One region of the Dorea sp. 210702-DFI.3.17 genome, then DNA from elsewhere that is predicted to be linked to it. Evidence: riboswitches for the same ligand, from Rfam matches in the RefSeq annotation. Region 1 holds a riboswitch; each other region holds the start of a gene.
The links. A riboswitch is a leader RNA that binds a small molecule or an ion and turns the genes downstream of it on or off. The one in region 1 is predicted to bind thiamine pyrophosphate.

Region 1 (6,340 bases):
CACTGCAGATTTCCTCCACTGCTTTTGGAATTTTTTTCAAATGTCTTCCTGTCACAATATCGGTCTCGTCCATCATCAGATAATAGAACCGGTCATTATATTCTTTCATAGAACTGATCAGTGAAGTATTCCTTCCACAACACCCCGGAGCCACGATCAACATAATGGAATCTGGTACTGCAAGACCGGCACGCTTCACGCCAAAGCCTTCTGCTCCCGGTGAATTGAATGCCAGTGTAGCCGGCGAACTGTAGATCAGATGCTTATGTGACTGAAACTGTGTCGGAATCTGTTCCAGGCCAAGCCTGCTCAGTTCTTTCGTTGTACAGAAAAATGCTTCTTTTTCCGCTTTCTGTTTTTCTGCTTTCATCTTCGTAATTTCCACCATGTCCTTACTCCTCGCTTTCCAGTAATTTTTTTGCGAGGTCATAGAATCTTCCACTGATCTCTGACTCTGGATTTCCTTCAATCACTGTCTGCCCCTGATCTTCGTAACGGATGATCTCATCGCTTCTTGGAATCTCTCCCACGATTGGAATTCCGCTTTCCTTAGAAAATGCCTGCACTTTTTGCACCTCATTTTCCACGTTTCTGTGATTCAGTACAATGCCAAACACCCGTGCATAGCTTCGGTCTTCAAAATTGCGAACTGCGCTGGAAATGTTATTAGCCGCATACAACGCCATCTTTTCTCCAGATGTTACAATCAATACTTTTTCTGCATAGCCTTCCCGGATCGGTGCTGCAAAGCCGCCACACACAACATCTCCGAGAACATCGTAGAGCACTACATCCGGCTTATATGTCTCAAAAAGTCTCAAATCTTCCAGAAGCTGGAATGTTGCGATAATACCTCTGCCAGCACATCCCAGTCCCGGCGTCGGGCCGCCTGTCTCTATACAGAGTACGCCGCCAAATCCTTCCTTTGAAATATCTTCTAATTTCTCCGGTTCTTCGTCTTCCTCCCGCATATAGTTCATGACCGGACGAAGAGGCTTTCCTTCCAGCAGATTAATTGTAGAATCTGCTTTCGGGTCACAGCCTATCTGGATGACTCTTTTCCCCATTGTAGCAAATGCTGCCGCCAGATTCGAAGTTACTGTGGATTTCCCTATTCCACCTTTTCCGTAAATCGCTACCTTTAACATGTCTTTCTCCCAATTTTCCCCCAACGAAAAAGGACCTTTCTCCTTCCGGAAAAAAGTCCTTATATCTGCCACTAAAGTAGTATTCACCCTGAGAAATCTGTACAGATGCGATTTCTGCATGATGGATTCTTGTACAAGGAAGATGCACTTTCCCCAACTGTATCTTCCCTGTGTCTGATATATTCGACTATTCCCGCTCGGATCACCTTGCCGTCAGAGTCTTTTTTAATTATTTTCTTTTAAATTATCTTTGTTTATTATAACCTGCCAAACTACTTTTGGTCAACATATGCTATTTTATTCACAAAATTATTTTTTCTTTTTCGGCAAAAACAAACTCAACAACAGAGAGACTACAAACACACCTGCCACTGCATTTCCATTGAAGATATCTCCCACCTCATGTGGAAATGCACTGAAGAAGTTTCCGGATGTCTGTGTCAGTCCTACACCAATCGCAAATGCCAGTGATACAATGACCATCGTCCGGTCATCGAACTCACATTCTTTGAGCATCTTGATTCCTTCATACATAATAGAACCAAACATCATAACTGTACAGCCACCAAGAACTGCCTGTGGCAGGGAATTAAAAAATGCTCCCAGCGGCGGGAAAAGTGATGACAAAATCAAAATAAATGCTCCCATCAAAATCGTAAACCGGTTGATGACCTGCGTTATCGTTACAAGTCCTACATTCTGGCTGAAAGAAGTCAACGGCAGACATCCAAAGCAGCCGGAAAGTGCACTGGAGAATCCATCTACAGCAAGTGACCCCTGCAATTCTTCCATCTTGATTTCGCGATCCAAAGCACCGGTACATACGGCGCTTGTTGCACCAGTTGTCTCTGCCGCAGATACAAGAAATACAATAGCAATTGTCAAAAATGCTCCCAGATCAAAGATTGGTTTATGGCTGGTCAGAAAGACCAGCTTCGGCAGACTGAAGACTCCAACTTCCTGTACAGTCTTTGTAATTCCAGAAAAGTCTACCATCGGCGCAATACCTGCAACCGTAAAAATGATCGCCAACAGATATCCAAGAATCAATCCTACCAGGACATTCAGATTCTTATATACCCCTTTCAGTAAATATCTGGCTATCAGGCATACAATCAGGGTAAATGCTCCAACAACCAGATGATACCATGCGCCAAAATCAGCAACTCCGCTTCCGCCGCCCCAGGAATCCATACCTACGGACAATAACGAAAGTCCGATTGCGATAACTACACACGCGGATACGACCGGTGTCAGGAAGCGCTTCCAGTATCTGGCACTAAGCCCCACCAGTCCTTCAAAAATACCGCCTAAAATAACAGCACCAACCATCCCTTCATATCCAAGTTCCGGATTGGTACAGATTACTAACAGACTTCCAAGAAACGTAAAGCTGACTCCCATAACAATCGGAAGCCCAGACCCGATCTTCCACACCGGATATAACTGCATACATGTTCCGATACCTGCCACGAACATAGCACATTGTAAAAGCTGGGTGATCTCTGCTGAAGTCAAATGTTCCCCTGTTCCTCTTACCAGCGCGGCACTGCAAACGATCAGCACCGGCGCCAGGTTTGATACAAACATAGCCAGTACGTGCTGCAGCCCGAATGGAATTGCTTTTTTCAGTGGCACTCTTCCGTTCAGCCGGTATATATTCTCCGTACTGACATCTGCCACTTTTTCTTCTTTGTTTGTTGTACTCATTGTTTTTCCCTCTCAAATCCTTTTTCTTACTTTTATTAGTCCGGTCTACTCAACCTTACCAACCTCACTGAACGGCCAGTAGCGGAAAACGGCCTTTGCAAGAATCGCATCTTTTTCTACGAAATGATTCTTCCAGTACCTGGAATCCAAACTGTTATTACGATTATCCCCCATCATAAAATAGCAGTTTTGTGGAACTTCATATGGTCCGAAGTCTCCGATTGGTACTTCGTTGCAGAAACTATCATCCAATGGCTTCTCTGCTCCATCTATGTATACTTTTCCGTCTTTCACTTCCACAGTCTCCCCAGGCAGACCAATGACTCTTTTTATAAATATCTTAGATGGATCATCCGGATATTTAAAAATGACGATATCAAACCTCTGCGGATCTTTTGATTTGTATGCAAGCCGGCTGCCGATGATCCGGTCTCCCTTCATAATTGTTGTCTGCATAGATTCAGACGGAATCACCGCATTGATATAGACCAGTTTATTTAGTGCAAACACGACCAGAAAAATAATAAGAAATGTCTTGGCATAATCCCATATCGTTGCAAGTACCCCTTCTTTTTCCGGTTCATGTTTCCCTTTCTTTCCACTCATATATATCTTCCCTTCTACTTGAACATTCTCTTTTCAAAATATCATGTGTTACAGCTCACAAGATGTTTCTATTCTACCACACATTGCCCTATGCAGGAAACTAATTTCTATTTCTATTTTTCAATGCTTCCAGTTATGGCAAAAATGGCAAAAATCACATTTTCATCTTGCTTTTACGTTTTTTCAGGTCTATAATAACTGGTGAATCGGAACGTTCCATGCAATACATATCATTTCATGGACATTTCGAAAATTACATACGGGGAGCTGGTGAAAACCGGCTGAGAGGAAGCGTAATTCCGCTTCGACCCATAACCTGATTTGGATAATGCCAACGTAGGGAACATATCTTAACGCGATAATTAAGGAAGATGCTCTACGCACCTTCTTTTTTTGCGTTATTTCATCAGGAAATTACATTTCCTGGCAAACCCAAAAGCGATACATTGGGGACACCACCTTGTACCGCTATAGAAAAACTCAGACAAAAAATGAAAATGGAGGCAAAATGAACATGAGAAACTACACTACACAAATGGATGCAGCCAGAAAAGGAATTCTCACGCCTGAAATCAAGACCGTTGCTCAAAAAGAGCATATGTCCACTGACGAGATGATGAAGCTCGTTGCTGAAGGCAAGGTTGCAATCTGTGCCAACAAAAACCACACATGTCTGAATCCGGAAGGCGTCGGCAGTATGCTTCGCACGAAGATCAATGTAAATCTCGGAGTCTCAAGAGACTGTAAAGATTACGATATCGAAATGCAGAAAGTGATGAGTGCTGTAAATCTCGGAGCAGAGGCCATTATGGATTTATCCAGCCACGGCAACACTCAGCCTTTCCGGCAGAAGCTGACACACGAATGTCCGGCAATGATCGGAACTGTTCCGGTCTATGACAGCGTCATCCACTATCAGAGAGATCTTGCTACTCTGACTGCACAGGATTTCGTCGATGTAGTACGTCTTCACGCTGAGGACGGTGTGGACTTTGTAACACTGCACTGTGGAATCACCCGCAAAACTATTGAACAGATCAAAAAACACAAACGTAAAATGAATATCGTAAGCCGCGGAGGAAGTCTTGTATTTGCATGGATGTGCATGACCGGAGAAGAAAATCCGTTCTATGAACATTTCGACGAAATTCTGGATATCTGTGAAGAATACGATGTTACCATCTCCCTTGGTGATGCATGCCGCCCGGGATGTCTGGCCGATGCCACAGACGTATGCCAGATTGAAGAGCTTGTACGCCTCGGCGAACTGACAAAACGTGCATGGGCACATAATGTACAGGTCATGGTCGAAGGTCCTGGACATGTACCGCTTGACCAGGTCGCAGCCAATATGAAAGTTCAGCAAAGCATCTGTATGGGCGCTCCATTCTACACACTTGGACCACTCGTCACAGATATTGCTCCTGGATATGACCATATTACTGCTGCCATTGGAGGCGCAGTTGCTGCCATGAACGGTGCTGCTTTCCTTTGCTACGTAACACCTGCCGAGCATCTGGCACTGCCAAATGTAGACGATGTAAAACAAGGTATCATTGCTTCTAAGATTGCCGCCCACGCTGCAGACATTGCCAAAGGTATACCTGGCGCAAGAGATATTGATGATAAAATGGCTGATGCACGCCAGAAACTGGACTGGGAAGCACAGTACGCCTGTGCTCTTGACCCGGATACTGCAAGAGCAATCCGCGACAGCCGCCGTCCGGAGGATGACCACAGCGATACATGCAGTATGTGTGGTAAATTCTGTGCCGTACGAAGCATGAACAAAGCACTTGCCGGCGAATACATCGATATTTTGTAATTCACCTGCCACTTATAGCAGGAATCTTCTCAGGAGATAGAATACATAAGAAAAAGGGATACATAGAAAAAGCTTCCAGATACAAATACATTTCATCTGGAAGCTTTTTCTCTAAAATCTGTTTTATTTATTTTCCTTTTTCCATCTCTTATGAATGTCATTCAGATACTTTTTATTGTACGCAGCCCATTCGTACTGTGACATATACTCCCCTTTATATGCATTCATAACCTCTACATCTTTTTTATTGAATTTGTAATAGTCACAGTCGATCATCTCCGGAACAATGGCAATATTATTGTAGCTTTTCTCTATTACGTCTTCTGCTTCCAGCTCCTTCAACGTCTGTTGCAGGGATGACAAAATCTTCTGAATATACCACTGTTGTTTTTTATCATAGGGTTCATTTTCAAATAAAACTGCTGCCAGTTCCTTCACTGAGCAGGAAGAACCGTTGCGATCCACCAAATATGCCATTACCTCTTTCGCCTTCGATCTGCTGAAATGTGCCGGCTTTCCAGTTCTGTCATATACTTCAAAATTGCCAAAGCACTGAATTTTCAATCTTGGTTCATTTTCAGCCGGCAATGGATAGCGAAGATCTTCCGTCTCTTTTCTGACTTTCCCAGCCGTTACTGGTTTTTCAATATAACCGCTGGCATGTATTGCCATTGCGTCTTTTGTATACTCATCATATCCTGTAACAAAGATAATATTAATGTCCGGAATAATTTCTTTTAACTGTTTTGCCACATCGATGCCGCTCACACCACGCATACAGATATCTAAAAATGCGATTTTACATCTCGTCTCCTTTGCAAACTCCAGTAATCTGGACGGTTTGCTAAACGGGTAAATATTTGCTTTCGGGCATACCTCCCGGACAGCTTCGCACGTCATCTCCAATGCCAATGGTTCATCATCCGCTATTATAATGTTCATGATTGTCCCCCTTTCGGTAAATTAATTCGTATTTTAGTTCCTTTTCCCTTCTCACTGTAAATATCTACAGTTCCATTGCACATCTTTTGAAACCGGATTCTTGCGTTAC
Region 2 (6,340 bases), on a different contig from region 1:
TGGCTGCCAAAAAGGCTCTTCAAAACAGCGGAAAATTTATTCCCTGGCAGGTTGTAACGATAAGTATTGATGGAAACATTATGGAATAAAAAGGATTATTAGTTTTAGTTAACTGTATATTCTAAAAAACCGTGTGAAACATAACTGTAATTTCACACGGTTTCTTTTCTGCTTTAAAGCAAAAAAAATAAAAGAACCCAATGCAGCCCACATCTTAAACGGCACGTTGGGTTCTTTTACTTTTTATTTTTTGTTATATCCCATATTTTTTTAAATCTACTTTTCCATCAGTTACCTCAATCCCGTCTGCTTCCAGCAATTGTGCCTGCACACTTTCTCCTCCAAAGGCAAATGCGCCGGCTAATTCTCCTTTCGCATTGACCACACGAAAGCAAGGAATATGTTCCGGATCCGGATTCTTATGAAGCGCATTCCCAACTGCTCTTGCCATCTTTGCATCTCCTGCCAGCTCTGCAACTTTACCATAAGTCGCAACATGACCTTTTGGAATTTTCTTCACTGCCTCATAGATTCTTTTTGTCGGGCTGTACGTAATCAGATCATAGCTCTCGGAAATCATTCTTTGAATCTCATTTTCAGGAATAGAACCATCTAAAATGATGGTATTCCAATGTTCTTTATTCTGATGATACCCTGCAATAACAGAGGCATAAGTACTGCGCCAGAAATCTCTCCACTGCGGATCAACTTTAACATTTAAATTAACATATCCATTTCTTTCATAAATCCATAAAAATGTTTTCTTACTTCCTTTTACTCTTACCAGTTGCCAGCCCTGATCGCGAAATGGTCTTTCTTCATACACATTCGGGAAAGATAGCGCATACTGCAAAACTTCTTCTCGCGTTCTCATACTAAAAACCTCCGTTCCCTGCAATCATTAAAAAAATATTTATTTGTAGTCTGACATTTCACATCTACAAATATATATAATCATTCATAACTGGCTGTAAACCATTCTTTTTCAGCGCATCGAACACTTCATCCACCGTTCTTCCGTCTGAAATCTCAAACTGGTCGTCACCTTTATCTTCGATATCTTCCACATGACTTCCAATTCCTGTGCTGACTCCTGCGGATATCTTGGTCGCTGCAATATTTACCAGATTATCACGAACACGGGCACATTCTCTTGTAGACACCGTAATACTTGCAAATGGCATAAACAGACGATATGCACAGACTACCTGAAGTAACTGCGGCTCATGAACATCCATCGGGTTAATGCGATCATTATTGATGATTGGACACAATCTTGGACAAGAAAATGCAATCTCTGCATGCGGATATTTTCTTTGAAGCAAATATGCATGATAACCTGTCGCGAAAGCATCTTTGCGAAAATCATCCAGTCCAAGAAGTGCCGCAAAACCAACACCTCGCATGCCACCCTTAAGTGCACGTTCTTGTGTGTTCAATCTATATGGAAAAATCCTTTTATGTCCTGCTAAATGTAATGTTTCATACTTATCTGAATTGTAAGTCTCCTGGAAGACTGTCACATAATCTGCTCCGCATTTATGAAGGTATGCATACTCATCCGAATTCATCGGATATACTTCAAGACCTACCACTTTAAAATATTTTCGTGCAATCTCGCATGCCTTTCCAATATACTCCACATTAGATTTTGTCTTACTCTCACCTGTAAGAATCAATATTTCCTGAAGTCCGGTCTTGGCAATAGCAGCCATCTCTTTTTCAATCTCTTCTTCATTAAGCTGTGCACGGCGAATCTTATTATAACAGTTGAATCCACAGTAAATACAGTAATTTTCACAGTAGTTTGCAATATAAATTGGCGTGAACATATACACACTGTTTCCAAAATGCTTTCTTGTTTCAATCTGTGCTTGCTGCGCAATCTCCTCTAAAAGCGGAAGTGCTGCCGGCGAAAGCAGTGCCTGAAAATCCTCTGGTATCCGGTTATCATGCGCCAGTGCTCTTCTTACATCTGCTTCTGTATATTTATCATAATCATATGCTTTCATTGCAGAAATAACCTGGTCCATCACATCAGATTCTTCCAACTGCTCCATATCCGGAAGATACTTCATATGATCGATACGATTCTTTTTCATATCTTCCAGTATTTCTTCATTTACAATACTTTCATTAAAATGACCATCTTTTTTACTGGTCTGCATTGTTTCTACCATCGCTGTTACATTGATCCTCTCGTATATCTTTTCTTGTATATCTTTATACTTGTATTCTGTTATCAGTGCAATTTACTCATGCAAAAATCCTGTTAATGGTGAAGACGCACTTGCTCCTTTATCCAGTATTCTTCCTAATCCGGAAAGATAAGCACTTCTTCCTGCCTCAATTGCCTTTTTAAACGCTTCAGCCATAACCTGGACATCTCCTGCTGTCGCAATAGCAGTATTGGCCATCACTGCTGAAGCACCCATTTCCATAGCTTCACATGCCTGTGACGGACGACCGATTCCTGCATCAACGATAATCGGAAGATCAATCTCATCAATAAGAATCTGGATAAACTCTTTTGTACAAATTCCCTTATTTGAACCGATTGGAGAACCAAGAGGCATCACACAGGCTGCCCCTGCATTTACCAGATCTCTGGCTGCATTCAAATCCGGATACATGTATGGCATAACAACAAACCCTTCTTTTGCAAGGATCTCTGTTGCCTTGATTGTCTCGTAATTATCCGGAAGAAGGTATTTCGAATCGTGAATAACTTCAAGCTTTACAAAATCTCCACAACCCAGCTCTCTGGAAAGTCTTGCAATACGAACTGCTTCCTGCGCATTTCTGGAACCGGATGTATTCGGAAGAAGTGTTACGTCCTTCGGCACATAATCCAGAATATTAGCAAGTCCGCCTTCATTAGCACGGCGCAAAGCAAGTGTTACGATCTGTGCTCCTGCTTTTTCAATACATGCTTTCATAAGCTCCAATGAAAATTTTCCAGATCCCATAATAAAACGGGAAGTAAATTCATGTCCTCCCAGGATTAATTTGTCTTCATTTGTGTTTGTTGTTGTCATTTTTTTATCCACCTTTCTTTGTTTACTCATAAATTATGATACCTGCTATTCGCATATCGTGAAGCTTAGAAGCTTCCGCCGCCCATAAAATGCAGAATCTCTACAACATCTCCATCTTTCAGTACAGTTGTATCATAATTTTCTCTTTTGATGATCTCCTCATTCAATTCTACTACTACCTGCACCGGAATATAATTACATGCTTTCAAGTATTCCGTTACCGACACTGGATGTTCCAATATTCTGTTCTCTCCATTGACTGTAATCATGGCTGCTCCTTTCCGGAAATGTGAGTGCGCCTCCTGCCGGAGGCTTTTTATATAAAAGGAAATGTAATTTCCTATTATATAAAACAGAGTTCACAAAGAAATACACCCGCGGTGGTGCACCCCTTCATGAACTCTGTTCACTCTCAAAATTTCCTATATTCTATAATTTGTACCTGCTTAGAAAAATTCTCATTCGCGCGAGTGCGCATCCTCGCGGAGCGTTTTATTTTATAAGAAAGACCTTTTTAACAATTGCTTTAATATATTAACATAACAAGGTCTTTCCTATGAAAAAATAAAGGAGATACACCAAGGTATCTCCCGTAATATCATCTTATACGTTCCTACGTTGGCATTATCCAAATCAGGTTCTGGGTCGAAATTGAAGACTTCCTCTCAGCCTGCTATCACAAGCTCCCCTTTTATTTACAATGCCTAGTATAAATCGATTTTTATTTTGTGTCAAGAGCACTCGGTAATTTCTTCATTGCTTTCTTCACCTACTGATCTATAAACACGGATATTTTTATCTCCGTCTCGTCTCTTGTATAGACGATGCCATGAATATACTTGCCATTATCAGTCACTTTGCTGATGATATTGTCATAGCATGTTTCTCCTTTGTACTGATACTGCTTGACTAACTGAGCTTCTTTCACTTCTTTCGTGTCCAGTTTTTCCACCGGAAAATACACATATACTTTTTCAGAATTTGTGTCAAATGTATAGGCACTGGCCACCTGCTTCGCATCAATAAATCCATTCCCATTCCAATTTTCCTGTGAATCCAGACTGGTTTTTTCAAGTATGATCTGATCCTTTGGATTTTCTGTAATCAGGATAATATCCTCCTGAATTTTTTTCTCACATTTTACATAGGTATCTTCACCCGCACCCACAACACGATATCCATTCATCAGATATAGTTGATTCTCTATTCCATTTTCAATCGGCCAGCCAGCCAGGTTATAATATGGACACCCAACCGTCTGATATGCTTCCCGGCTCTCGTAATCCGTAAGCAATATTGTATCAACGCCTGTCTTCTGACTTATCTGCGATACAGGAATCTGTTCTACGTCCTGATTGGCATAAGATACAACAGCTCTTGCAGATTCCTTCTGTAAGACTTCTGCCAGATTATCCCCATCATAAAATGTGTGGATCATTCCATTTTTTTCGTCTTTTACCGTTCCATACTCACCATAACATACATAGGCACTCTCTGCGTGAAGTCCTGTGATGTTATACATTTCTTGTGCAAATGCTGTGGCAATCTCCTGAAACTGATAGTTATCAAGCCCGTCCGTATTCTTTTTCTGCCCTGATATCGCAACTAAAAAATCTGCCCCCTTGTACTTCATTTTCACGAATACATTTCCGGTGGGAGAAGGGAAAAAATCCGGCACCGGACTTGAACTGTATTTCTCACAGTTTATCTCTGTAATCTTTGCATCAATTCCATATTTTTCTCTTATATAATTTTTCGCATTTTCCCGTCCTTGCTTTTCATAACGCTTCATTTCTCTCTTTTCTTCCAGCGTATAGCCACAACCTGTCACTGTAACCATTATCAAAGCAAGAAGGATCCAATAAACGGCTTTTCTTTTTCCCATACATCTCCTCCCAATCCATCCCCTCATTTGCTATTACTTTTTTAATTATACTGCTCTTTATAAATCTCTGTCAATTTTATACAACAGACACCTTGTTATTCCACACAGAACCAGTTAAAATATACTTTGCAAATGAATGTTGCAAATGTTATTTGTGGGGGATTGTTACATATGAATAAGAAAAATCAATACGCAGACTCTGTAAAGGAAACGTTGATTCTGACGCTTGCTGTGGCAATTATTGCCGCTGCAGTCTACTTCTTCCTTGTACCAAGCCACGCTTCTGTCAGCAGTATCTCTGGTCTTGGAATCATTCTGTCAAACTTTGTACCGCTTCCATTGTCAGCAATCACTATGATCTTAAATATAGTGCTTCTGATTATCGGATTCTTTACATGCGGTCGGGAATTCGGAGCAAAAACTGTCTATACAAGCATTATGCTTCCACTGTTTCTGGGGCTTTTCGAAAAGATTTTCCCGGATTTTTACTCCATGACCGACAGCCAGGAACTAGATGTACTCTGTTATATACTGGTCGTAAGCGTCGGACTTGCAATTTTGTTCAATCGAAATGCCTCTTCTGGCGGACTAGATATTGTAGCCAAAATCATGAACAAATATCTGCATATGGATCTCGGAAAAGCTATGTCACTGTCCGGTATGTGTGTGGCTCTGTCCGCAGCACTTGTGTACGATAAGAAAACTGTAGTTTTAAGTGTCCTCGGTACTTATTTTAACGGAATCGTACTGGATCACTTTATCTTCAATCAAGATATGAAACGGCGCGTCTGCATCATCACCCAGAAAGAAGAAGAGCTGCGCCACTTCATTTTATATGAACTGCACAGCGGGGCTACTATCTATGAAGCCATCGGTGCTTACACAATGGAAAAGCATAATGAAATTATCACCATTGTGGATAAAACAGAATACCAGAAATTGATGAAATACATCAATCAGGTGGATCCTAAGGCGTTTATCACAATCTACAAAGTTTCCAATATGCGGTATCAGCCAAAAATTTAGTACACATTCTATATGACAAAAAATTGCTCAGACCTTACACGGTCTGAGCAATTTTTCTGTCATATGAGTTCTCACTCTTTCTTTTCCTACCAGTCGGTATACAAATCGATATTACCTTTTCCACTTCCACTATCATAAACTTTTCCAGCTCCAAGAGATGTCTCGACCACGGTTCCTTTTGGATAGTCATCACTGGCAAGTACAATATAACCATCTTTGTCACGGATTGTTCCGTCACTCGCAATATGACGTCCCGGAATGTTAAGTCCTGCTCCCGGAAGTACCTTCTGTGAATAATAGGTTTCAGTATGTCCGTTAAACCAGATTCTCCCTTTGGATGGGGTCAGACCACCGGAAGGAATATTATACTTTCCATTACTGGAACTGCTCC
Region 3 (6,340 bases), on a different contig from region 1:
TTGGTAAATCTCTCAATGAATGATAATACCATTATTCTTATTGTACATGGTTTACGGAAATTTGAAAAGAGTAGATATGAAAGGAGTGTTCTAGACACAGCGAAGCCCCGCGGGTGCGTTCCCGGCGAGGCTTCGTGTGCTGTTATAGTTATATAAAGGAATGAGAGTAAGTGCTTTTCGCACTTCTATGAGGGGTGATAGCTGATGTCTTTCTCAACTATCTGTCATTTAGTATAAGCGGAAAATGTGACGAAAGTATGTTGAAACTCTTAAACAAATCGAAAATTTATAAAAAACCACTTAAGAAATAATAAAGTTATGGTAGAATAGTACTTACGGAGGTGGAATATGAAAAAAAGAGTATTGTTACTGGGACTTGTAGTGCTTATGGTACTTACAGGCTGTGGGACAACAGAAAAAGAAACGAAGACAAAGGAAAAAGATCCAGACAAACTGGTATTAAATATAGAAGATAAAAAAGAAGACAATATACAAGAGGAACAGACAGATATGCAGGAACAGGCTTCACAGCCAGACGGACAATCACAGGCAGAAGAGGCGAATGAACAACAGCCGCAGAAAAATGGACATTTGATTGCGATTGATGCAGGACATCAGGCAAAGGGGAATAGCGAGAAAGAACCGGTCGGTCCAGGTTCTTCTGAAATGAAAGCAAAGGTGGCTTCCGGGACAAGTGGCAAGACATCAGGGCTTCAGGAATATGAACTGACATTGGCTGTTTCTATGAAGCTGAAAGAAGAATTGATGAACCGTGGGTATGATGTTTTGATGATACGAGAGACGAACGATGTAAATGTATCGAATGCAGAGCGTGCACAGATTGCAAACAATGCCAATGCCGATGCATTTATCCGTGTTCATGCCAATGGTTCAGATAGCAGCAGTGCCAATGGCATGATGACGATTTGTCAGACTGCTTCCAATCCATACAATGGAAATCTATATTCCCAAAGTCAGGCACTTTCTACAGATGTTTTAGATCAGATGGTGGCAGCAACCGGAGCAAAAAGAGAGCGTGTCTGGGAGACAGATACCATGAGTGGAATCAACTGGGCACAGGTTCCGACGACCATTGTGGAGATGGGATATATGAGTAATCCGACGGAAGATCAGAAGATGGCGACAGACGAATATCAGTGGCAGATCGTAACCGGGATTGCCAATGGAGTGGATCAGTATTTTGGAATTACGAGATAAGGGAGTTTTGACAGATGAAAAAAGCAGCATTATTTTTTGATGTGGATGGTACATTGATTGACGAACAGACGAAGATAGTGCCGGAAAGTACACTTCGTGCATTGAAGCAGGCGAGAGAAAACGGCCATCTTGTGTTTATCAATACAGGTCGTACATCTTGTAATACATTGGATTCCATGAAGCATATTCCAGTAGATGGTTATGTGTGTGGGTGTGGAACGGAAATCATTTATCAGGGAAATGTGCTGATGCACAGTACACTGACCAAGGAGCAGTGCAGACGTTACATACAGGTGATTCAGGAGTGTCATATGGAAGGAGTTCTGGAAGCCAGTGACGATCTATATTTTCCCCAAAATAGTTCCCGTTTTCCGGAAATCGAAGATATCAGACAGCGCATGGGAAAAGCTTGGGGATTAGGCTGTAAGAAATATATAGAGGATGGCGGATTCATTTATGATAAAATGTTCTTACTCTCTGATCAGACAAGTGATGTAGTAAAATTCATAGAGGAAGTCCGTGACGATCTGGCAGTCATCGATCGGAGACATGGAAGTTATGAGTGTATTCAAAAGCAATATACAAAAGCGACCGGGATTGAGTATATGAGGAAATATCTTGGCTATGACATGGATCAGATATATGTATTTGGAGATAGCAGCAATGATCTGGCGATGTTCGAATACGCCACACATACAGTAGCGATGAAAGAGCATGATTCTGTATTGGATCCATATACAGAATATGTGACGGACAGTGTGATGAATGACGGAATTGAAAAAGCAATGAAACATTATCAATTAATATAGAAGGGACTGTATCATATGGGAGAACAACTGACAGAAAGTGATGTAAAGAAAATAAAGGAAGAAATTGAGTACCGAAAGATTGTTGTCCGTAAAAAAGAGCTGGAAGCAGTAAAAGAGGCAAGAGCACAGGGAGACTTGAGCGAGAACTTTGAGTATAAAGCAGCGAAGCAGGATAAGAACCGCAACGAAAGCCGTATCCGTTATCTAGAGAGAATGTTAAAAACTGCCAACATTGTGTCTGATGATTCAAAAGAAGACGAGATAGGAATTAATAATACCGTGGATCTTTATTTTGAAGATGATGAAGAAGTGGAGACATACCGGATTGTGACAAGTGTCCGAGGAAATTCCCTGGCAGGACTGATCAGCATCGAGTCACCGCTTGGAAAAGCAGTACTTGGACATAAAGTTGGTGACCGCGTGAAAATACCGGCAGGAGATGACGGATATTATGTGGTAGTAAAGAGGATTGATAAGACTACCGATGACAGTCATGATACGTTAAGAAAATATTAGTAAAAGTGAAAAAATATTTTTGAGAATATTGCAAAGGAAATATGTATATACTATAAGAGAAAAGTGTGCTATAATTAATAAACTTGTAAAATTTTGTCTATTATGTATAATATATATGAAATGAATAACGAACAACAGGGGGCTTGCGTATCAAGCAGGCTGAGATTGGGCTGAATGCCCTGACCTGCAACCTGATTTGGATAATGCCAACGTAGGGAAAAAGATGCGTAAATGTTAGCAGGTATATCTTTTATTAGGTATATCTGCTATTTATGTTAGCAATGTAAAAATCAGCGAATGTTCACAACACAAAAAGGAGAGAGAATTATGCTAGGTACATGTTTACAGAACGTTAGAGAAAAAGGACCGCTTGTCCATAATATTACGAATTATGTTACGGTCAATGATGTAGCAAATGTGATTCTTGCGTGTGGTGCAAGCCCAATCATGTCAGATGAGCCGCAGGACGTGCAGGATATCACTGCAATTTGCGGAGGTCTGAACATCAATATTGGAACGCTGAATGTAAGAACGATTGAAGGAATGTTGGCGGCAGGTCATAAGGCAAATGAATTAAATCACATGGTTCTGCTTGATCCGGTTGGTGCAGGAGCAAGTTCTCTTAGAACGAATACAGCTGTCAACCTGATGCAGGAAATAAAGTTTGATGTAATCCGTGGAAATATTTCCGAAATCAAGACATTAGCTGCAGGAAGCGGTACTACAAAGGGTGTTGACGCTGATGTAGCTGACGCAGTGACAGAAGAAAATCTGGACGAAGCAGTTGCATTTGCAAAAGCATTTTCTGAAAAATCCGGAAGTATAGTTGCAATTACAGGAGCGATTGATCTTGTCAGCGACGGCAGAAAATGTTACGTGATCCGTAATGGACGACCGGAAATGGGAAGAATTACAGGAACAGGCTGCCAGTTATCTGGACTGATGACAGCATATCTTGTTGCAAATCCTGAGCAGAAGCTTGAGGCGGCAGCAGCGGCAGTTTGTACGATGGGACTTGCCGGTGAGATTGGCTGGAGTTACATGCAGAAAGGTGACGGTAATTCTACCTATAGAAATAGAATTATTGATGCTATTTATAACATGACAAAAGAGCAGTTAGACGAAGGAGCAAAATATGAAGTGCGATAAAAAAGATTTGCTGCTTTATGCAGTGACAGACAGAAGTTGGCTGAACGCAGAGACACTTTACAGTCAGGTTGAGAAGGCACTGGAAGGTGGAGCTACATTTGTACAGCTTCGTGAGAAACATCTCGATCATGATGCTTTTCTTCAGGAGGCAAAGGAAATCAAAGAATTGTGTGCAAAGTACCAGGTACCGTTTGTGCTGGATGATGATGTGGAGCTTGCACTGGAAGTTGGCGCGGACGGAGTTCATGTAGGACAAAGTGATATGGAAGCAGGAGATGTCCGGGCAAAGCTTGGTGAAGATAAGATTGTCGGAGTTTCAGCACAGACAGTGGAGCAGGCACTTTTAGCTCAGGAGCGCGGAGCAGACTATCTTGGAGTCGGAGCTGTATTTCCGACCAGTTCCAAAGATGACGCAGTAGAAGTTGACCATGAGATGGTAAAAGCAATTTGTGAGGCTGTAGATATTCCAGTTATCGCAATTGGCGGCATCACAAAAGATAATGTGCAGGAGTTGTCAGGCTGTGGACTTTGTGGAATCGCAGTTATCAGCGCTATTTTCGCAAAACCGGATATTAAGAAAGCGACAGAAGAGCTGAAAGCAGCCACTGAGAAGATGGTGAAAGCATGTTAGAAAATAAATCTGACGTGGAGAAAAATGCATCAGAGCAGAAATGTTGTGGAAAAGTTCCCGTACAGAATATGGGTGGTGTTATCTTAGACATAGACGGGACAGTTCTGGATTCTATGTCCATCTGGCAGGACGCAGGAGTGAGATACCTTGCGAGTCAGCAGATTGAAGCAGAGCCTGGACTTGCCGAGAAGATTTATTATATGTCTATCCCGGAGGCTGCATTATATATGCGGACACGCTATGGGCTTGAACAATCTGTAGAAGAAATCAGTCAGGGGATCAAAGATGTAGTGAGAGATTTCTATTATTACGAGGCACCGTTAAAAGCCGGAGTAAAAGAATTTCTACAAAAAATGTCAGATAGAAAGATTCCGGTCGTGGCAGCGACAGCCAGTGATGAAGATCACCTGGAACATGCATTTATCCGTCTTGGGGTAAGCCAGTATTTTAAACATATTTTTACATGCGCGCAGGCAGGAGCCGGAAAGCAGAGCCCGGCAGTCTATCATATGGCAGCTGGGTTTTTAGGCAGGAATCCGGAAGAACTGTATGTTTTTGAAGATGCATTGTATGCAATCCGGACAGCAAAACTGGCAGGATATCATACGATTGGCGTGTATGACGAAGAAAGTAAAGAAGATCAGGAAATGATCCGCGAAGAAGCAGACATTTATATGGAAAGCTTCAAAGAGGCAGATATATTTTTCAAATAGAGTAAAAAAGGAAAGGTAAAATAATGAAAACAGCAGTAACAATTGCCGGAAGTGATTCCAGTGGTGGAGCAGGAATTCAGGCAGACATTAAGACAATGATTGCAAATGGCGTTTATGCGATGAGTGCAATCACAGCGTTAACCGCACAGAATACGACAGGTGTGACGGGTATTATGGAAGTGACACCGGAATTTATGGGTGAGGAATTAGATAACATTTTTACAGATATTTATCCGGACGCAGTGAAGATCGGAATGGTATCTTCCAGTGCGCTGATTGAGAAAATTGCAGATAAACTGAAAGAGTATCAAGCAAAAAATATCGTCGTTGACCCGGTTATGGTAGCAACAAGTGGAGCAAAGCTGATCAGTGAAGAGGCAATCGGAACTTTAAAGAAACGTCTTCTTCCAATTGCCAGTGTTCTGACACCGAATATTCCAGAAGCAGAAGTTCTGGCGGAAATGGAGATCCACTCAGCAGATGATATGATCGAGGCTGCAAAGAAAATCAGTGATACATACCACTGCGCAGTTCTCTGCAAGGGCGGACATAAGTTGAATGATGCAAATGACCTGCTTTATCGTGACGGCGATTATCGTTGGTTCAACGGAAAACGTATTGATAATCCGAATACACATGGAACCGGCTGCACACTTTCCAGTGCCATTGCATCGAACCTTGCAAAAGGATTTGATATGGACACATCCGTAGAGCGTGCAAAAGATTACATTTCCGGAGCGCTGGCTGCGATGCTGGATCTCGGAAAAGGAAGCGGACCTATGGATCACGGATTTGCAATTACGGGAGAATATAAGAAAGAAGCATAAAGAGGGACAGACATCATGGAAGAAAAAAGAACAGGTTTATTTGAAAATGGACTGATCTGGTTTGGAGCAGGCGTTTCTATTGCGGAGATTCTGACCGGAACTTATCTGGCACCACTTGGAATGGGAAAAGGACTTCTCGCAATTATCGTAGGACATATCATCGGCTGCCTTATGTTATTCCTGGCAGGTGTAATCGGTGGTAAAGTCAGAAAAAGTGCAATGGAAACTGTAAAAATGAGTTTTGGACAGAAGGGAAGTATTCTGTTTGCAGTGTTAAATGTGCTGCAGCTTGTGGGCTGGACGGCGATTATGATTTATGATGGAGCACTGGCAGCAGATGGTGTTATGAATACTGGACGCTGGATTTGGTGCCTGGTCATCGGAGCGCTGATCATTCTTTGGATTGTTATTGGAATTACAAATCTTGGAAAAATCAACACGGTTGCTATGGCAGCATTATTTATCCTGACACTGATT

Region 2: another riboswitch for thiamine pyrophosphate. It lies ahead of thiS (sulfur carrier protein ThiS); the one in region 1 lies ahead of thiC (phosphomethylpyrimidine synthase ThiC).
Region 3: another riboswitch for thiamine pyrophosphate. It lies ahead of thiM (hydroxyethylthiazole kinase); the one in region 1 lies ahead of thiC (phosphomethylpyrimidine synthase ThiC).

The regions. Positions count from the first base shown of each region.
Region 1 covers NZ_JAJCNB010000001.1:301,447-307,786, forward strand. Annotated here, with positions in the region: gene LI149_RS01435 (nitrogenase component 1) at 1-388, opposite strand, end outside; gene LI149_RS01440 (P-loop NTPase) at 393-1,148, opposite strand; gene LI149_RS01445 (uracil-xanthine permease family protein) at 1,458-2,858, opposite strand; gene lepB (signal peptidase I) at 2,904-3,464, opposite strand; TPP riboswitch at 3,715-3,825, shown strand; gene thiC (phosphomethylpyrimidine synthase ThiC) at 3,979-5,289, shown strand; gene LI149_RS01460 (LytTR family DNA-binding domain-containing protein) at 5,413-6,231, opposite strand; gene LI149_RS15890 (ATP-binding protein) at 6,228-6,340, opposite strand, start outside.
Region 2 covers NZ_JAJCNB010000023.1:15,946-22,285, forward strand. Annotated here, with positions in the region: gene LI149_RS10935 (4Fe-4S binding protein) at 1-89, shown strand, start outside; gene LI149_RS10940 (methylated-DNA--[protein]-cysteine S-methyltransferase) at 254-874, opposite strand; gene thiH (2-iminoacetate synthase ThiH) at 939-2,180, opposite strand; gene LI149_RS10950 (thiazole synthase) at 2,253-3,038, opposite strand; gene thiS (sulfur carrier protein ThiS) at 3,104-3,307, opposite strand; TPP riboswitch at 3,632-3,738, opposite strand; gene LI149_RS10960 (hypothetical protein) at 3,808-4,923, opposite strand; gene LI149_RS10965 (YitT family protein) at 5,095-5,949, shown strand; gene LI149_RS10970 (hypothetical protein) at 6,036-6,340, opposite strand, start outside.
Region 3 covers NZ_JAJCNB010000041.1:13,804-20,143, reverse strand. Annotated here, with positions in the region: gene LI149_RS13495 (N-acetylmuramoyl-L-alanine amidase) at 349-1,218, shown strand; gene LI149_RS13490 (Cof-type HAD-IIB family hydrolase) at 1,233-2,027, shown strand; gene LI149_RS13485 (GreA/GreB family elongation factor) at 2,043-2,543, shown strand; TPP riboswitch at 2,669-2,780, shown strand; gene thiM (hydroxyethylthiazole kinase) at 2,871-3,692, shown strand; gene thiE (thiamine phosphate synthase) at 3,679-4,323, shown strand; gene LI149_RS13470 (HAD family phosphatase) at 4,317-5,036, shown strand; gene thiD (bifunctional hydroxymethylpyrimidine kinase/phosphomethylpyrimidine kinase) at 5,060-5,863, shown strand; gene cytX (putative hydroxymethylpyrimidine transporter CytX) at 5,879-6,340, shown strand, end outside.